DNA from 2 places in the Streptomyces cyslabdanicus genome. Region 2 is predicted to be linked to the other one. Evidence: riboswitches for the same ligand, from Rfam matches in the RefSeq annotation. Region 2 holds a riboswitch; the other holds the start of a gene.
The links. Region 2 has a riboswitch for glycine ahead of gcvT (glycine cleavage system aminomethyltransferase GcvT). Riboswitches for the same ligand answer to the same signal wherever they lie in the genome.

Region 1: linked by a shared signal. The riboswitch ahead of gcvP (aminomethyl-transferring glycine dehydrogenase) and the one ahead of gcvT (glycine cleavage system aminomethyltransferase GcvT) in region 2 are both predicted to bind glycine.

Annotation. Positions count from the first base shown of each region.
Region 1 is NZ_JBQRUW010000016.1:6,992-16,312, reverse strand. Features, by position in the region: gene modB (molybdate ABC transporter permease subunit) at 1-418, shown strand, start outside; gene ACTYVM_RS10445 (ABC transporter ATP-binding protein) at 468-1,562, shown strand; gene ACTYVM_RS10440 (TOBE domain-containing protein) at 1,625-2,044, shown strand; gene gcvP (aminomethyl-transferring glycine dehydrogenase) at 2,111-4,996, opposite strand; glycine riboswitch at 5,173-5,267, opposite strand; gene ACTYVM_RS10430 (PRC-barrel domain-containing protein) at 5,381-5,761, shown strand; gene ACTYVM_RS10425 (DNA polymerase IV) at 5,674-7,134, opposite strand; gene ACTYVM_RS10420 (MerR family transcriptional regulator) at 7,303-7,986, opposite strand; gene ACTYVM_RS10415 (bifunctional nuclease family protein) at 8,179-8,652, opposite strand; gene ftsR (transcriptional regulator FtsR) at 8,736-9,321, opposite strand, start outside.
Region 2 is NZ_JBQRUW010000054.1:30,261-39,581, forward strand. Features, by position in the region: gene ACTYVM_RS29570 (L-serine ammonia-lyase) at 1-1,133, opposite strand, end outside; gene glyA (serine hydroxymethyltransferase) at 1,234-2,496, opposite strand; gene gcvH (glycine cleavage system protein GcvH) at 2,514-2,891, opposite strand; gene gcvT (glycine cleavage system aminomethyltransferase GcvT) at 3,002-4,129, opposite strand; glycine riboswitch at 4,205-4,322, opposite strand; glycine riboswitch at 4,323-4,419, opposite strand; gene ACTYVM_RS29590 (enhanced serine sensitivity protein SseB) at 4,633-5,424, shown strand; gene ACTYVM_RS29595 (enhanced serine sensitivity protein SseB C-terminal domain-containing protein) at 5,624-6,418, shown strand; gene ACTYVM_RS29600 (ABC transporter permease) at 7,123-8,121, shown strand; gene ACTYVM_RS29605 (ABC transporter substrate-binding protein) at 8,188-9,321, shown strand, end outside.

The sequences.
Region 1 (9,321 bases), on a different contig from region 2:
CGGGGTCACGCTGCCGTTCACCACGGCCGGGGTGGTGGTCGCGGAGGCGTTCGTGGCCATGCCGTTCCTCGTGATCAGCGTCGAGGGAACACTGCGGGCCGCCGACCCGCGCTTCGAGGAGGCGGCCACCACCCTCGGCGCCTCCCGCTTCACCGCGTTCCGCCGGGTCACCCTGCCGCTGATCGCGCCGGGCATCGCCGCGGGCGCCGTGCTCGCCTGGGCACGAGCGCTCGGCGAGTTCGGCGCCACGATCACCTTCGCCGGCAACTTCCCCGGCCGTACGCAGACCATGCCGCTGGCCGTCTACCTGGCACTCCAAAACGACCCGGCGGCGGCGATCGCCCTCAGCCTGGTGCTGCTCGCGGTGTCGATCGCCGTACTGGCGGGTCTGCGGGACCGTTGGATGACGGCCTCCTGATGAATCCGCCACCGATCCCGAGCCGCCCCGCATCCAGGATGTTCCTCTCATGACCGACATCGACCGGACCTCGGCCGGCCTGCGGGCCGACGAAGGCACTCCCGAAGAGGGCCTGGACGCCCGCCTCGTCGTCGACCGCGGCGTGTTCCGTCTCGACGTGGCGCTCACCGCCGCCCCCGGCGACGTGGTGGCGCTGCTCGGCCCGAACGGCGCCGGGAAGACGACCGCTCTGCGCGCGCTGGCGGGCCTGGTCCCGCTCACCGGCGGACACCTGCGCCTGGACGGCACCACGCTGGATCGCACGCCGCCCGAGGCACGCCCGGTCGGCGTGGTCTTCCAGGACTACCTGCTGTTCCCGCACCTGACGGCCCTGGACAACGTGGCGTTCGGGCCGCGCTGCCGGGGCGCGACCAAGGCTCAGGCCCGCGCGCAGGCCGCACGGTGGCTGGAGCGGATGGGGCTGGCCGACCACACCGGCGCCAAGCCCCGCCGCCTCTCCGGCGGGCAGGCCCAGCGCGTGGCCCTCGCCCGCGCCCTGGCCACCGGGCCCCGGCTGCTGCTGCTCGACGAACCACTCGCCGCGCTCGACGCCCGTACCCGTCTGGAGGTCCGCGCCCAGCTGCGCCGGCACCTCGCCGAGTTCGAGGCCGTCGCCGTCCTCGTCACCCATGACCCGCTGGACGCGATGGTGCTGGCCGACCGGCTGGTCGTGGTCGAGCACGGCCGGGTCGTCCAGGAGGGCACCCCGGCGGAGATCGCCCGCCGTCCGCGCACCGACTACGTCGCGCAACTCGTCGGCCTGAACCTCTACCGCGGGCAGGCGGACGCCCATACCGTCCGTCTCGAGGCCGGCCCCGTCGTCACCACCACCGAGGTCCTGTCGGGGGCGGTCTTCGTGGCCTTCCCGCCGAGCGCGGTCACGCTCTTCCGGGACCGCCCCACGGGCACCAGCGCGCGCAACCTGTGGCGCTGCGAGGTCGCCGGTCTGGAGACCCACGGCGACCGGATCCGCGCCGACCTGACCGGCGAACTCGCCCTGACCGCGGAGGTGACCACGGTCGCGGCCGCCGAGCTGGACCTGCACCCGGGCGCGGAGGTCTGGGCGACCGTCAAGGCGACGCAGACCCACGCCTACCCGGCCTGAGGCACCGGCCGCCCTACGGTGGGGTTGATCACCACGTCCCCCACCCACCGCGAGGCACGTCCATGAGCCTGAGCATGCGCAACCAGTTGCCCGGCACGGTCACCGCCGTCACCCCCGGCGAGGCGATGGCCCTCGTCCACGTGCGCCTGGACGGCGGCGGACAGCTCACCTCCGCGATCACCCGGGACGCCGTCGAGGACCTGCGTCTGACCGAGGGCAGCACCGTGCGCGCCCTGGTGAAGTCGACGGAGGTGTCCCTGGCCACCGGGCCGGTCGAGGGCCTGTCCATCCGCAACCGGCTGCCGGGCACCGTCACCCGGATCGCCCTCGGCGCTGCCATGGCGTCCGTCCGGGTCGGCGTGGAGGGCGGCGAGCTGACCGCCGCGATCACCAGGGACGCCGCCACGGAACTCGGCCTGACGGAGGGCACGCGCGTCACCGCCCTGATCAAGTCGACCGAGGTCTGCCTGGCCACCGTGTGACACGGCGGGAAGAACCGCGGGGCCCCCGCCCGGGTCGGACGGGAGCCCCGTGAGCCGTTCGCTCGCTCAGTCCTCGTACGCGTCCAGCGGCGGGCAGGAGCAGACGAGGTTGCGGTCGCCGAAGGCCTGGTCGATGCGGCGCACCGGCGGCCAGTACTTGTCGGCAGCCGAGACCCCGGCCGGGAAGACGGCCTCCTCACGGGTGTAGCCGTGCTCCCACTCCCCGCCGAGCGCGGCGGCGGTGTGCGGGGCGCCGTGCAGCGGGTTGTCGTCCGCGGGCCACTGGCCGGAAGCGACCTTCTCGATCTCGGCGCGGATCGCGATCATCGCATCGCAGAACCGGTCCAGCTCGGCCAGGTCCTCGGACTCGGTCGGCTCGATCATCAACGTGCCGGCCACCGGGAACGACATCGTCGGCGCGTGGAAGCCGTAGTCGATCAGCCGCTTGGCCACGTCGTCCACGCTCACCCCGGTCTCCTTGGTCAGCGGGCGCAGGTCGATGATGCACTCGTGGGCGACCAGGCCGCCGGGACCGGTGTAGAGCACCGGGTAGTGCGGCTCGAGCCGCTTGGCGACGTAGTTGGCGCTGAGCACCGCGACCTGCGTGGCACGCTTGAGGCCCTCGCCGCCCATGAGGCGGACGTAGGCCCAGGAGATCGGCAGGATGCCGGCCGATCCCCACGGCGCGGCCGAGATCGGGCCGACCCCCGTCTCCGGGCCCGCGTCGGGCTGGAGCGGGTGGTTGGGCAGGTACGGCGCCAGGTGGGCCCGCACGCCGACCGGGCCGACACCGGGACCGCCGCCGCCGTGCGGGATGCAGAACGTCTTGTGCAGGTTGAGGTGGGAGACGTCGCCGCCGAAGTGGCCCGGCTTGGCGAGGCCCACCAGGGCGTTGAGGTTGGCCCCGTCGACGTACACCTGGCCACCGGCCTCGTGGACCTGCGCGCAGATGTCGGCGACGTGCTCCTCGAACACGCCGTGCGTGGACGGGTAGGTGATCATCAGCACGGCCAGCTGCTCGCGGTACTGCTCGATCTTCGCCCGCAGGTCCTCGACGTCGACCTCGCCGTCCTCGGCGGTCTTGACCACGACGACCTTCATGCCGGCCATCACGGCGCTTGCGGCGTTGGTGCCGTGCGCGGAGGACGGGATGAGGCAGATGGTGCGCTGCTCGTCGCCGTTGGCACGGTGGTAGCCGCGCACGGCGAGCAGACCGGCCAGCTCGCCCTGGGAACCGGCGTTCGGCTGGAGGGAGACCTTGTCGTAGCCGGTGACCTCGGCGAGGCGCTCCTCCAGCTCACGGATGAGGGTGAGGTAGCCCTGCGCCTGCTCGGCGGGCACGAAGGGGTGCAGCTGCCCGAACTCCGGCCAGGTGACCGGCTCCATCTCGGTCGTCGCGTTGAGCTTCATGGTGCACGAGCCCAGCGGGATCATGCCGCGGTCGAGCGCGTAGTCGCGGTCGGCCAGCCGGCGCAGATAGCGCAGCATCGCGGTCTCGGACCGGTACTGGTGGAAGACGGGGTGGGTGAGGTAGGCGTCGGCACGCAGTAGCGCCTCGGGCAGCACGTCCCCGGCGGCCGCGTCCAGCGCCTCGATGTCGCCCCCGACGCCGAAGGCCGCCCACACGGTGCGCAGCCGGTCGCGGGTGGTGGTCTCGTCGCAGGCGACCGAGACGTGGTCGGCGTCGACGAGGCGCAGGTTCACGCCGCCCTCGCGGGCCGCGGCGACGACCTCGGCGGCACGTCCCTCCGCCTTGACGGTCAGCGTGTCGAAGTACGCGCGGTGCGCGACCTCGAAGCCGCCGGCCGTCAGCCCCTCGGCGAGGACCGTGGCGTAGCGGTGGGTGCGCCGCGCGATGTCCCTGAGGCCCTCGGGGCCGTGGTAGACCGCGTACATGCCGGCCATGACGGCGAGCAGCACCTGGGCGGTGCAGATGTTGCTCGTCGCCTTCTCGCGACGGATGTGCTGCTCACGGGTCTGCAGGGCGAGGCGGTAGGCCCTGTTGCCGTCGGCGTCGACGGACACGCCGACCAGGCGGCCGGGCAGGCTGCGCGCGAACTTCTCGTGCACGGCCATGTAGCCGGCGTGCGGGCCGCCGAAGCCCATCGGCACGCCGAAGCGCTGGGTGGTGCCGACGGCGATGTCCGCGCCGAGCTCGCCGGGCGACTTCAGCAGGGTGAGCGCGAGCAGGTCGGCGGCGACGGTGACCAGGGCGCCCAGCTCGTGCGCCTGGTCGATGACGGGCTTCAGGTCGCGTACGGCGCCGGAGGCACCCGGGTACTGGAGGAGCACGCCGTTGATCCCACGCTCGGCGATCTCGGCCGGGATGCCCGCGCTGAGGTCGGCGACGACGACCTCGACGCCGCTCGGCTCGGCACGGGTCTCGATGACCGCGACGGTCTGCGGCAGCGCGTCCGCGTCGACCAGGAACAGACCCTTCTTGTTCTTGCCCATGCGCCGGGACAGCGCCATGGCCTCGGCCGCGGCGGTGCCCTCGTCGAGCAGGGACGCGCCGGAGGTCGGCAGACCGGTCAGGTCGGCGACGACGGTCTGGAAGTTCAGCAGCGCCTCGAGGCGGCCCTGGGAGATCTCGGGCTGGTAGGGGGTGTAGGCGGTGTACCAGGCCGGGTTCTCCATGACGTTGCGCAGGATGACCGGCGGGGTGAACGTCCCGTAGTAGCCGAGTCCGATCATCGAGCCGAGGACCTGGTTGCGGTCGGCGAGGGAGCGCAGCTCGGCCAGCACCTCGGCCTCGGTGCGGGCGCCGGGCAGGTCGAGGGCGTCGGCGTTCTTGATCACATCGGGTACCGCGGCGGCGGTGAGCTCGTCGAGCGAGCCGTAGCCGACCTGGGCGAGCATCTTGGCCCGCGCCTCCTGGTCGGGCCCGATGTGGCGCTGTTCGAAGGGGATGCCCTGTTCGAGCTCGGAGAGCGGGATGCGCTGGGCGGTCATTGCGGAGGCCTCCTGGTCTGACACGACCTTCGAGGGACACCACGGCGCGGGTGCCCCGACGGCCTCCCCCTCTGTCATCTCAACCTGAGAGCTTCACCGGACCACCCGAGGGCTTCCGGTTTTCACCGTCGGTGAGAGCGGAAGCCGTCGACACCCGCTCTGCTTTCCAGAGTGACCTCGTCCGTGCGGTACGTGGGCCTGAGAGATTCCGGGGAGGATTTGCTCCTTCGGCGCCCCCGGCGGTGCCGGAGGGCTCTCCCGCACGGGGTCAGCAGCCGCTGCCAGCCTACCAGCGGGGCGACCGCACGGGCCTTCGAGTGGCCGCCTCGCGGAATGTGCTCTTTCGTAGGGGTTACGGATGAGTTGCGACCACGTGGAGGGACAGTGCAGACGGAGATCGATCCGCGCAATCTGATCGGCCGCAAGGCGTTCGACCGCAACGGGCACAAGATCGGCACGGTGGACGAGGTCTACCTCGACGACGCGACCGGCGTGCCGGAGTGGGCGGCGATACGCACCGGCCTGTTCTCCCGGGACGCCTTCGTCCCCCTGGAGCCCAGCGAACTCGTCGAGGGCACCCTGCGCGTCCCCTTCGACCGCTCCCTGGTCAAGGAGGCTCCCGACTTCGGCGTGGGCCGCCATCTGTCCCCTGAGCAGGAACTGCAGCTCTACCACCACTACGGCCTCGACGTGGCCCCACCCCCTGTTCCCGACCACCAGTTCGGCAAGCTGGCGGGCTCCGGCTCGGGTCCGGACGAGGGCTGAGCCGGAGGCGCTGGAGGAACCGGAGGATCCAGAGACACCAGGGGCAGGGGTTCGGCCGGTTCCAGGTCCGGGTCGTCCACGAGGAAGGTGCGCACGCGGCCCGGCGCGGATCCGGGGGTCTCGAAGCGCACGGTGACGCGGCCGAGGCCGCTGCCCTGCACCCATCCGTGGCCGTACCCCGCATGTCGTACGTCATGACCCGCCGGCCACCGCCGCTCGGTGGGTTCCGGCTGGCGCTGGGCGGGTTCCCGCTGCCGCTCCTCGGCGGGCCCCTCCACCTCCGCGTCGGCGCCCTGCGCGCCCGCCGCCTGCGCGAACAGGTCCTCCTGGGTGTAGTCGGCGAGCCCTGACACACCCACGCCCAGCAGCCGTACCCCGCCGGTGGTGTCCACGGAGTCCAGCAGCCGGGCGGCCGCCTCCCGTATCACCGCGGGGTCGTCGGTGGGCCCGCGCAGGGTCTCGGAGCGGGTGAGGGTGGAGAAGTCGTAGCGGCGGACCTTCAGCACGATGGTGCGCCCCGACAGACCGGCCCCGCGCAGCCTCCCCACACACCGGTCGGCCAGCCGCTGCACCTCCAGGGCCACCCGGACGCGGTCGTGGATGTCCACGTCGTAGGTGTCCTCGACGGACACCGACTTCGTCTCGCGCTCGGCGACGACGGGACGCTCGTCGTGGGCCAGCGCCATCGCGTGCAGCGCGTGCCCGTGCGCCTTGCCGAGCAGCCGGACGAGCTCGTCCTCACCGGCCTCGGCGAGCTCCTCGACGGTGTGGATACCGGCCCGCCGCAGATGGTCGCCCGTGGCCGGGCCCACGCCCGGCAGGGTCCGCACGGACAGCGGTCCGAGCAGGGCCCGCTCGGTGCCCGGCTCGATGAGCACAAGACCGTCGGGCTTGGCCTGCTCGGAGCCGATCTTGGCGAGCATCTTGGAGGCGGCCAGCCCCACGGACCCCGTGAGCCCCGTGACGGCGCGGATCTCGGAGCGCAGTCTCGTCCCCGCCAGCCGGGCGGATTCCGCGTCCCAGGCGGCTCCCCCGGCCTCCAGGTCCACGAACGCCTCGTCCAGGCTCAGCGGCTCCACGAGCGGCGACCGGGCCCGCAGCAGGCCCATCACCCGCTCGCTGATGGAGCGGTAGAAGGCGAAGCGCGGCACGAGGTACGCGGCGTTCGGCGCCAGCCGCCGCGCCTGGGCCATCGGCATCGCGGAGTGGACGCCGAACACACGCGCCTCGTACGACGCCGTGGCGACCACTCCGCGCGGTCCCAGCCCGCCCACGACCACGGCCTTCCCGCGCAGGCTCGGCTTGGAGGCCTGCTCCGCCGAGGCGAAGAAGGCATCCATGTCGAGATGGAGGATCGTGGGTGCGGTTCTCACACCTACGATGCTGCACCACCCCACTGACAACGCCACCGCCAACACCACGGTCCCGGCGGCACCGTCCCGGCCTCCCGAGGCCGGTCCACGGGCCCAGAGGACCGGACAGGCCGGGTCAGTGGCCGGGGAGGCAGTGACCGGAGGCGGCCGGGGGCAGCCGGGGGCCGCTCAGACGGCCCGGTTGCGCCGCCGGGCGAGTTCGTCGCCCGGGTTGTGCCCCACGAGCGTCTCCCCCGTGTCGATGCGCTCGCCGTGCAGCTGCGACAGCGCGTTCTCCACGTCGCGCCACACCACGCCGACGGCGATGCCGAAGATTCCCTGGCCCCCCTGGAGCAGAGCGTGCACCTCGTCGGGCGACGTGCACTCGTACACCGTGGCCCCGTCGCTCATCAGCGTCATCCGCTCCAGGTCGCGGAAACCGCACTCGCGCAGGTGCTGGACGGCGGTACGGATGTTCTGCAACGACACGCCGGTGTCGAGGAACCGCTTGACGATCTTCAGAACGACGACGTCCCGGAAGCTGTAGAGGCGCTGGGTACCGGATCCCTGGGCGGGCCGCACGCTCGGCTCGACCAGCCCGGTGCGCGCCCAGTAGTCCAGCTGCCGATACGTGATGCCGGCGGCTGCGCAGGCCGTCGGACCGCGATAGCCGATCTGCTCGATTGCCATGGCCGCCGCCCCTCCGCTGCTCGGCACCGCCGCCGGTCGCTGCGGAGCACGACCGGCCGCATCGCCGAGAGGTGGATACCCGCCGCTCGGGCGGAGCCGAGAGCCCGGGGGAGGGTACGGACCGCTTCCCCCGGCATTGCGTCCGGGGTCACCCCCAGCCGTACCGTCGCCGCTGCTTCTCACGCCGACCTCCGTCCTTGACCTGCCTCCTCGACGGTAGGCAGTCACCAGGGGTGCGTCAACGATCGCCACACTCGGCACGCCGAGTGATAATCACCCTAAGAGTGGTTTCGTGTACCCCATCGCCGGGAAAGGCTATCCGAATGCTCCGGGCGGAGGTCGCGGGACGGTCTCCTGGCGGCTCACACGGGCGCTTCACTGGCTGCTGCTGCCGAAGTCCTCCGGCGAGATCTGGTCGAGGAACTCGCGGAACTTCTCCACCTCGTCCTCCTGCTCGTCCGGGATCGCGATGCCCGCGTCGTCGAGCACCGTGTCACTGCCGAAGATCGGCGTCCCGGTGCGCAGGGCCAGCGCTATGGCGTCGGACGGCCGGGCACTCACCTCGACACCGCTGGCGAACACCAGCTCGGCGTAGAAGACACCTTCACGCAGGTCCGTGATGCGTACTTCCGTGAGTTCCTGGCCGACCGCCTCCAGCACGTCCTTGAACAGGTCGTGGGTCAGCGGTCGGGCGGGGGCCATGCCCTGCTGGGCGAAGGCGATCGCCGTCGCCTCCCCTGGCCCGATCCAGATGGGGAGGTAACGGTCGCCTCCCACTTCACGCAGGAGCACGATCGGTTGGTTGGAGGGCATCTCGACCCGGACACCTACGACATCGAGCTCGTTCACACAGCAACCCTAGGCGGTGCCCGGGACGTTTGGGTAGTCGGGCCGGGCACGGGAGGAGGATCCGGCCGCCTCCGGGGGCCCGCTCACGGCAGCCGCAGCCCGAGCGCGGTGTGCACCAGCACCGTGTGCAGCCGCACCGTGAGCTCCGCCAGCTCCTTGGCGCGGGCCTCCGCATGTGCCCTGGTCTGCGGATTGCGGTGCCGCTTGAGGGGGGCCACCACCTGGTCGACGAGCCCGGCCTCCCGGTCGGCGGCCGCCTTCATCACCCGCAGGTGCCGGGGCTCGATCCCGAAACGCCCCAGCTCGGAGACGAGCGAGGCCACGGTCAGCGCCTCGGCGCCGTAACCCCCGTCCGCCAACGGGGTGAGCAGCCCGTACGACTCCCACTCGCGCAGTTCCCCCTCCTCGACACCGGCGGCGGCGAGGAGCTCGTCCCGCCCGATCCGGGCTGTCGTCGGCGCCTCGGCCGGCGAGGGCACGGATCCGCCGTCCCGCTGCCGGCCGACCGCCGGCAGGTGGACCGCCTCGCCGCGCTCCATGGCGTCCAGGTACTCGCGAATCACCTTCAACGGCAGGTAATGGTCACGCTGCATCCGCAGGACCAGGGCCAGCCGCTCGACGTCGTCGGTGCTGAACTTGCGGTACCCCGAGGGGGTGCGCCGCGGCTCG
Region 2 (9,321 bases):
AGGTTGTGCTCCATGCCGATCTCGGCCGCGTTCTCGACCTGCTCCGGCGTGCCGCCCAGGACCTCGGCCAGGGCGCCCGCCGCCATCGAGCAGGCCGAGCCGACCTCGCCCTGGCAGCCGACCTCGGCGCCGGAGATGGAGGCGTTCTCCTTGAAGAGCATGCCGATCGCGCCGGCGGCGAGCAGGAAGCGGACCACGCCGTCCTCGTCCGCGCCGGGGATGAAGTTGATGTAGTAGTGCAGGACCGCCGGGATGATGCCGGCCGCGCCGTTGGTCGGGGCGGTGACCACCCGGCCGCCGGCCGCGTTCTCCTCGTTCACCGCCATCGCGTAGAGGGTGATCCACTCCATCGCGCGGGCCGCCGCGTCGCCCTCGGCGCGCAGCTGGCGGGCGGTGACGGCCGCGCGGCGGCGCACCTTCAGGCCGCCCGGCAGGATGCCCTCGCGGTTCAGGCCGCGCCCCACGCACGCCTGCATCACCCGCCAGATCTCCAGCAGGCCCTCGCGGATCTCCTCCTCGGTGCGCCAGGCCCGCTCGTTCTCCAGCATCAGGGACGAGATCGACAGGCCGGTCTCCTGCGTCAGGCGCAGCAGCTCGTCGCCCGAGCGGAACGGGTACTTCAGCACCGTGTCGTCCAGCTTGATGCGGTCCGCGCCCACCGCCTCCTCGTCCACGACGAAGCCGCCGCCGACCGAGTAGTACGTCTTGGCCAGCAGCTCGGCACCGGAGGCGTCGTGGGCCCACAGGGTCATGCCGTTGGCGTGGTAGGGGAGCGCCTTGCGGCGGTGCAGGACCATGTCGTCGTCGTAGGAGAACGCGATCTCGTGTTCGCCGAGCAGGCTCAGCCGGCCGGAGGTCCTGATCGTCTCCACCCGCTCGTCGGCCGTCTCCACGTCCACCGTGCGCGGCGAGGCGCCCTCCAGACCGAGCAGCACCGCCTTCGGTGTGCCGTGGCCGTGGCCCGTCGCCCCGAGGGAGCCGTACAGCTCGGCGCGGACCGACGCGGTCCGCGCCAGCAGGTCCTCATTGCGCAGCCGACGGGCGAACATGCGGGCCGCCCGCATCGGGCCGACCGTGTGGGAGCTCGACGGGCCTATGCCGATCGAGAACAGGTCGAAGACCGAGATGGCCACGGAGACTCCTCAAGACGGGGTGGTGCTGGGGGTGCCAGGGGCGGGGCGCCGCGCACGGACCGGGGTCTCCGGCCGTACGCGGCACTCCTGGGGACGGGACCTACTTGTTCAGCCCCGGGTACAGCGGGTGCTTGTCGGCCAGGGCGCGCACCCGGGCCTTGAGGGCGTCGGCGTCGTACGACGGCTTCAGCGCCTCGGCGATCACGTCCGCGACCTCGGTGAAGTCCTCGGTCGTGAAACCGCGGGTGGCCAGGGCCGGCGTGCCGATCCTGAGGCCGGAGGTGACCATCGGCGGGCGCGGGTCGTTCGGGATCGCGTTGCGGTTGACGGTGATCCCGATCTCGTGCAGGCGGTCCTCGGCCTGCTGACCGTCCAGCTCGGAGTCGCGCAGGTCGACCAGGACCAGGTGCACGTCCGTGCCGCCGGACAGGACGTCCACGCCGACCGCCCGGACGTCGTCCTGGACCAGGCGCTCGGCCAGGATGCGGGCGCCGTCCAGGGTACGGCGCTGGCGCTCGCGGAACTCCTCGCTCGCGGCGACCTTGAAGGACACCGCCTTGGCGGCGATCACGTGCTCCAGCGGGCCGCCCTGCTGACCGGGGAACACCGCGGAGTTGATCTTCTTGGCCAGCTCGGCGGTGGACAGGATGACACCGCCGCGCGGGCCGCCCAGCGTCTTGTGGGTGGTGGTGGTGACCACGTGGGCGTGCGGCACCGGGTTGGGGTGCAGGCCCGCGGCCACCAGGCCGGCGAAGTGCGCCATGTCGACCATGAGGTACGCGCCGACCTCGTCCGCGATCCGGCGGAACGCGGCGAAGTCCAGCTGGCGCGGGTAGGCGGACCAGCCGGCCACGATCAGCTTCGGCTTGGACTCCTTCGCCAGGCGCTCCACCTCGGCCATGTCGACCAGGCCGTCCTCGCCCACGTGGTAGGCGACGACGTCGTAGAGCTTGCCGGAGAAGTTGATCTTCATGCCGTGGGTCAGGTGCCCGCCGTGGGCGAGGTTCAGACCCATGATCGTGTCGCCGGGCTTGAGCAGCGCGAACATCGCGGCCGCGTTCGCCTGCGCGCCGGAGTGCGGCTGCACGTTGGCGTGCTCGGCGCCGAACAGCTCCTTGATGCGGTCGATGGCGATCTGCTCGACCACGTCGACGTGCTCGCAGCCACCGTAGTAGCGGCGGCCGGGGTAGCCCTCGGCGTACTTGTTGGTGAGGACCGAGCCCTGCGCCTCCATGACCGCGACCGGGGCGAAGTTCTCCGAGGCGATCATCTCGAGCGTGGACTGCTGGCGGTGCAGCTCGGCGTCGACCGCGGCGGCCACGTCCGGGTCGAGCTCGTGCAGGGGAGTGTTGAGAACAGTCATGTGCGTATGTCCGATTCTCAGCCGGCCGTCTCGGCGGCGTACTCGTCGGCGGAGAGCAGGTCGGCGGGCTCCTCGGCCAGGCGCACCTTGAACAGCCAGCCGCCCTCGAAGGGCGCGGAGTTCACCAGCGACGGGTCGTTCACCACGTCCTCGTTGGTCTCGGTGACCTCACCGCTGACGGGGGAGTACAGGTCGGACACCGACTTGGTCGACTCCAGCTCACCGCAGGTCTCGCCCGCGGCCACCGTGTCGCCGACCTCCGGGAGCTGGGCGTAGACGACATCGCCGAGCGCGTTGGCCGCGAACTCGGTGATGCCGACCGTCGCCACGCCGTCCTCGACGGGCGACAGCCACTCGTGCTCCTTGCTGTAGCGCAGATGCTGAGGGTTGTTCATGGCCTGAATTCTCCTGTACGCGGGTCAATGGTGATGAATGGGGAGCGCGAAAGGTGTGCGCGACCAGGGGTGACGTGCCTCACGTCGCCTCCGTGGCGGCTACGACGGTGTCACTTCTGGCGCTTGTAGAAGGGCAGCGCCACGACCTCGTACCGTTCGTGCTTGCCCCGGATGTCCACGCCCACACCGGGCGTGCCCTCGGCGGCGTGCGCGGCGTCGACGTACGCCATGGCGATCGGCTTGCCCAGGGTGGGGGAGGGGGCGCCGGAGGTGACCTCGCCGATCACTTCGCCGCCCGCGACGACCGCGTACCCGGCGCGCGGGACCCGGCGGCCCTCGGCGACCAGGCCGACGAGCACCCGGGGCGGCTCGGCGGCGGCGCGCTCGGCGGCGGCCAGCAGGGCCTCGCGGCCGACGAAGTCGCCCTCCTTCTCGAACTTGACCACCCGGCCGAGGCCCGCGTCGAACGGGGTCAGCGAGGTCGACAGCTCGTGCCCGTACAGCGGCATGCCCGCCTCCAGGCGCAGCGTGTCCCGGCAGGACAGCCCGCACGGGACCAGGCCGGCGTCCGCGCCCGCCTCGGTCAGCGCCTGCCACACCTTCTCCGCGTCACCGGGGGCCACGAACAGCTCGAAGCCGTCCTCACCGGTGTAGCCGGTGCGCGCGATCAGCGCGGGGACGCCCGCGACCGTGCCGGGGAGACCGGCGTAGTACTTCAGGCCGTCCAGGTCGGCGTCGGTCAGCGACTTCAGGATGCCGGCGGACTCGGGGCCCTGCACGGCGAGCAGCGCGTAGGCGTCCCGGTCGTCGCGCACCTCGGCGTCGAAGCCCGCCGCCCGCTCGGTCAGCGCGTCGAGCACCACCTGGGCGTTGGAGGCGTTGGCGACGACCAGGTACTCGGTCTCGCCCAGCCGGTAGACGATCAGGTCGTCCAGGATGCCGCCGTCGGCCCGGCAGATCATGGTGTAGCGGGCGCGGCCGAGGCCGACGGTGGCGATGTTGCCGACCAGGGCGTGGTTCAGCAGGGCGACGGCCTGCGGGCCGGTGACGGTGATCTCGCCCATGTGGGACAGGTCGAACAGGCCGGCCTTCGTCCGCACGGCGATGTGCTCGTCGCGCTCGGAGCCGTAGCGCAGGGGCATGTCCCAGCCGGCGAAGTCGGTCATCGTCGCGCCGAGCGAGCGGTGCAGCGCGTCGAGCGCGGTGCGGCGGAGTCGGTCGGGTGGGGTACTGCTCATCGGGCGGTCTCCAAGGCGATGGGGTCCCCCGCGCGAGCGAAACCGGGCGTGGGGGAGGGCAAGGACGGATCCATGTCCTCCCCATCTGTCATCGGAACCTGAGAGGTTCGCCATGACCGCCGTCGGACGGACGGTGCACGGCTTGCACCTTGGGTGGGGCCGCTGCGCCCAGCGGCCCGCTTTTCAGATGTGCCTCGCCCGCGCGGTAACGGTGCCTGAGAGATTCAAGGGAGGTACTTGCTCCTTCGGCGCCCCGGTGAGACGGCTGGGGACTCTCCCGCGCGGATTCAAACGGCCGATATGCAGTTGCGCGGACATCATTGCACGCCCGGCCCGCTTCGCGGCAGGGCGGCATCCGTGACCGTGCCGTGGCAGGACGTGCACGGGGCCGCGAGGGCGCTCGCCGGGGCAGCCGTGATCGCGGGCCCGGGATTTCTCGTGAGGTTCGGGCCGGTACCCGATAGCCTTTCGGCCACAGCAGTGTTCACAGCAGGCGGTAGCAGATGGACTTCCCGACGGACTTCTCCGCGGACTTTCCGGCACAGACGCACTCCCACCCGCACAGCGGATGGCCCGGCAACGAGCTGGAGGAGGTGCTGTCCGCCTCCCTCGGTGTCCCGTCCGCCGGTGGCCGGATCCTGGAGGTGCTCGGCCGCAGCCTCGTCTGGGTGCCCCTGCCCAACGGCGGCGGACCGCAGAGCGGGCCACTCGACCTGCCCACGGTGGAGATCGACGGTCAGGCCTACGTGCCGGTCTTCAGCTCCGAGGAGCAGTTCCGCCAGGTCGCGGGCGCCCACATGGCGTACACCGTCGCGCCCGCCGTCGAGTTCGCGCGCGGACTGCCCCCGCAGGCCGGCATCGCGCTCAACCCGGACGGCGTGGTCGGCGTCCCGCTGCCGCCGGCCGCCGTGGCCGAACTGTGCCGGGCCGGGCGCACCCACCTGGACGGTGCCTCCGCCGGCGGCCGCGTCCGCCTCTTCGAACCGGACTGGCAGGACGACCCGGTGGACTTCCTCGCCGCCGCCTGCGCCGAGTTCGCCGAGACCGGCGTGGTCAGCACCGCCCGCCGCTGCCTGGCCGCCGTCGAGACGGACGACCCGGTGATGTTCATCGGCGTCGAACTGTCCCAGTGGGACGGCGACCCACAGGCCCGCCCCCTGGACGCCCTGGGCCGGGCCCTGGCGAAGACCCCGGCCGGGTGGCCGGTCAACCTGGTCCTCCTGGACGTCGCCCAGGATCCCGTGGCGGACTGGATGAGGGAGCACGTCCGCCCGTTCTACCAGCACGCCCACTGAGTCCGACCGGGGACGCCGGGCGGGCGCACACGATCCGCAGTCGGCGGCGCACGGCGAGTCCCCGGCCGCCGGACGGCGGCTTAAGCTAGGCCCTGTTGTCAGACTCCCGCCTGCTCGCCGGGCGGACGACGGGAAGGTGACGACAGGACCCGGACCCACGGCTCGGTCGACACGTCGGTTGTATGGAGGGGCGGTACAAGTGAGCGCCAGCGGCACCACGGCCGGGCAGGTCGAGCAGACGCTGCGCCAGGTGACGCCCGGGCGTTACGACGCCTACGAGGCGCTGCTGCGCGTGCTGGCGACCCCGTCCTCCGGCCAGGTATGGATGCTGCTGTGGCACGGCCAGGCGGGTTCCCCCGACGCGCAGTACGGCCACATGGAGGTCGACGGCCACGGCTACGCGCCCTGCGTGACCTCCGCCCAGGAGCTGTCCGCCAGCGGCTGGAACCGTTCGTACGAGGTCGTGGACGGCCTCGACGTGGCCCGCACCCTCTACCCCGACCACTACGGCCTCTGGCTGAACCCGCACGCCCCGGGCGGCGGTGTCGGCGTCCCGTGGCTGGATCTGCGCCGCATCGCCACCGGTCTCGACCGCCAGCCCGCGGGCCCGCTGCGGCTGTCCGAACCCACCGTCGAGGCCTCGCGGTTCTACGCCCTGCTCACCCAGAACGCCCACCGCACCCCGGCCCTGCGCTCGCTGCGCCACGCCTGGGTGCAGCCCGCGCTCGGAGCGCCGTACCTCGCCATCGGCCTCGACGTGTACGACACCTCGCCGCCGGCCGTCGACTCGGTGCGCGTGATGATGCAGCAGTCCATCGGAGCCGTCCCCGACGGTCTGCCGGTGTCGACGGTCGCGATGTCCGACGAGTACGACCCGGTCGCCCTGTGGCTGCGCGCCAACTCCCGCCCGTTCTACGACCGGGAGAGCCACGTGGCCCCCGCGCAGGCCCCGGTGGCCGGCTACGGCTACCCGCCGGTCCACGGCGGCTACTGAGCCGGACCGACCGACGCGACCGGGGCCGCCTCCCCCAGGGGAGGCGGCCCCGCGGTGTTTCGCCAAAGGCGCGTGGAAATCGCGTCGGGTCGATTCGGCGTCGGAGTGCCGGCCCGGCTCTTGGACCGGCGGGAAGCGAAAAGCGGGTGCGCGGTGAGTGACGGGAATTCCTCTTTGCGTGATTGCGTCGATTGGCCGATCCGGTAGGGCGGACGAAAGGGCGCTTCTTTGTCCCGAGGGGGCAAAACCACGGGCAGGGCGTGAGGTGCATCACGCGCCGGTCGGCTGGTCAAGTTGCCTTTGCGTTTGAGGAGTTGACCGTCCGCTGCTGGCGCCGGCGGAGAGCGGCCGGGCGTCACGCTCTCTGCGCGTAGAGTCGGAGCTTTGGTCCCCCGGTGCCGTCAAATGTCCCAACTAGGACCCGTCCGACCCCCGTTACCCACTGTCCGGATAACGGAACCCCTCAACTCGTGTCACGTTTGCGCATCCATTCTTCACCAGATCTGGCGGGTGATCGTGAGCGCGTTGAAGACTCGCCTTCCAGATACGAGGCCGACGATCCTGTGATCGAGCCCAATCGGGGAACTCGCAGGGCAGTTGAGCCGCATCCATCTGTGGCCACCGCGCGGCAGGTAAGCGAACCAAGGCCGCCCACAGCGGCGGACGAAAGGCCGGTCACCACCGGCGAGAGGGGTCGGGTCACTGTGACCGCACCGATCGAGACCACCGGGGCGGAAGCCGGAGCACAGCCTGAGGCCGTGCTCGCCGGGGCCAAGAAGAGCCAGATCGAAGGGCGTTCACTGACACAGATCGCCTGGACCCGGTTCAAGCGGGACAAGGTGGCCATGGCCGGCGGTGTCGTCGTCATCCTGCTGCTTCTGATGGCGATCCTGGCCAAGCCCATCGAGTGGATCTTCGGGCTCGACCCCGACAAGTTCCACCAGGACCTCATCGACCCCGCCCTCCTGGCCCCCAAGGGCGGCTGGGGCGGCATGAGCTGGTCGCACCCGCTGGGTGTCGAGCCCCAGTACGGGCGCGACATGCTCGCCCGCATCATCGACGGCTCCTGGGTCTCGCTCCTGGTCGCAGGCGGCGCCACCCTGCTCTCGGTGGTGATCGGCACGGTGCTGGGCGTCGTCGCCGGGTACTACGGCGGTTGGGTGGACAGCCTCGTCAGCAAGCTGATGGACACCTTCCTGGCCTTTCCGCTGCTGCTGTTCGCCATCGCCATCTCGGCCTCGGTGCAGGACGGCTTCTTCGGCCTGGACGGGCTGTCGCTGCGCATCTGCGTGCTGATCTTCGTGATCGGCTTCTTCAGCTGGCCGTACATCGGACGCATCGTGCGCGCCCAGACCATGAGCCTGCGCAAGCGGGAGTTCATCGAGGCCGCTCAGAGCCTCGGGGCGCGAGGTCCGTACGTCCTGTTCCGGGAACTGCTCCCCAACCTCGTCGCGCCGATCCTCGTCTACTCGACGCTGATCATCCCGACGAACATTCTCTTCGAGGCCGCGCTGAGCTTCCTTGGAGTCGGTATCGCCCCGCCGCAGGCCTCGTGGGGCGGCATGCTCAGCAACGCCGTGGATCTCTACACCGCAGATCCGCAGTTCATGTTCGTGCCCGGACTGGCGATCTTCGTCACCGTCCTGGCCTTCAACCTGCTGGGTGACGGGCTGCGTGACGCGCTCGACCCTCGCAGCAAGTGATCCATCAATAGAGGGGGCTTTCCTCACGTGAAGACGAGAAGGGTTACCGCGGCGATCGCGTCGGTCATGGTGCTCTCGCTGGGTGCCGCGGCCTGCGGCGGCGGCGACGACAACGGCGGCGGCAGCAAGGGCAGCGGTAACAGCGGTAAGAAGGACGCGGCGCTGGACTCCATCGTCAACGCGTCGAGCAAGAAGGGGGGGACGGTCACGCTCGAGGAGTCGGACGTGCCGGACTCCCTCGACCCGGGCAACACGTACTACGGCTTCGTGCTGAACTTCTCGCGCCTCTACGCGCGCTCGCTCACCACGTTCAAGCCCGCGGCGGGTACGGCAGGCCTCGAGGTCGTCCCCGACCTCGCCGAGTCCCTGGGCGAGCCCAGCGCCGACGCCAAGACCTGGACGTACCACCTGCGTGAGGGCCTGAAGTACCAGGACGGCACGCCGATCACGTCCAAGGACGTCAAGTACGCCGTCGAGCGCTCCAACTTCGCGCCCGAGGTCATGTCCAACGGCCCCACCTACTTCAAGAGCTACCTGGTGGGCGGCGACAAGTACAAGGGCCCCTACAAGGACAAGTCGCCCGAGGGCCTGAAGTCGATCGAGACCCCGGACGACCGGACGATCGTCTTCAAGCTGAACCAGCCGTTCGCCGACTTCGACTACCTGACGACCTTCTCCCAGACGGCTCCCGTGCCGCAGGCGAAGGACGACGGCGCCAAGTACGTCCAGCACATCGTGTCGTCCGGCCCGTACCAGTTCGAGTCGTACCAGGAGGGCCGCAGCGCCACCCTCGTCCGCAACAAGAACTGGGACCCGAAGACGGACCCGATCCGCACGGCGCTGCCGGACCGGTACGAGGTCAAGTTCAAGGTCAACCCCGTCACGGTCGACAACGACCTGCTGGCCGACAAGGTCACCGGTGACATCGCCGGCACCGGCGTGCAGCCGCAGACCCAGCCGAAGGTGCTGAGCGGCAAGTACGCCAAGCAGACGGACAACTCCTACGCGGGTGCCACGTCGTACATCGCGCTGAACGTGAACGTGAAGCCGTTCGACAACATCCACTGCCGCAAGGCCGTGCAGTGGGGCCTCGACAAGCAGTCGGTGGTCGACGCCATCGGCGGCGCGCCCAAGGGCGACGTGGCCACCACGCTGCTGCCGCCGTCGGTCAACGGCTACACCAAGTTCGACCAGTACCCG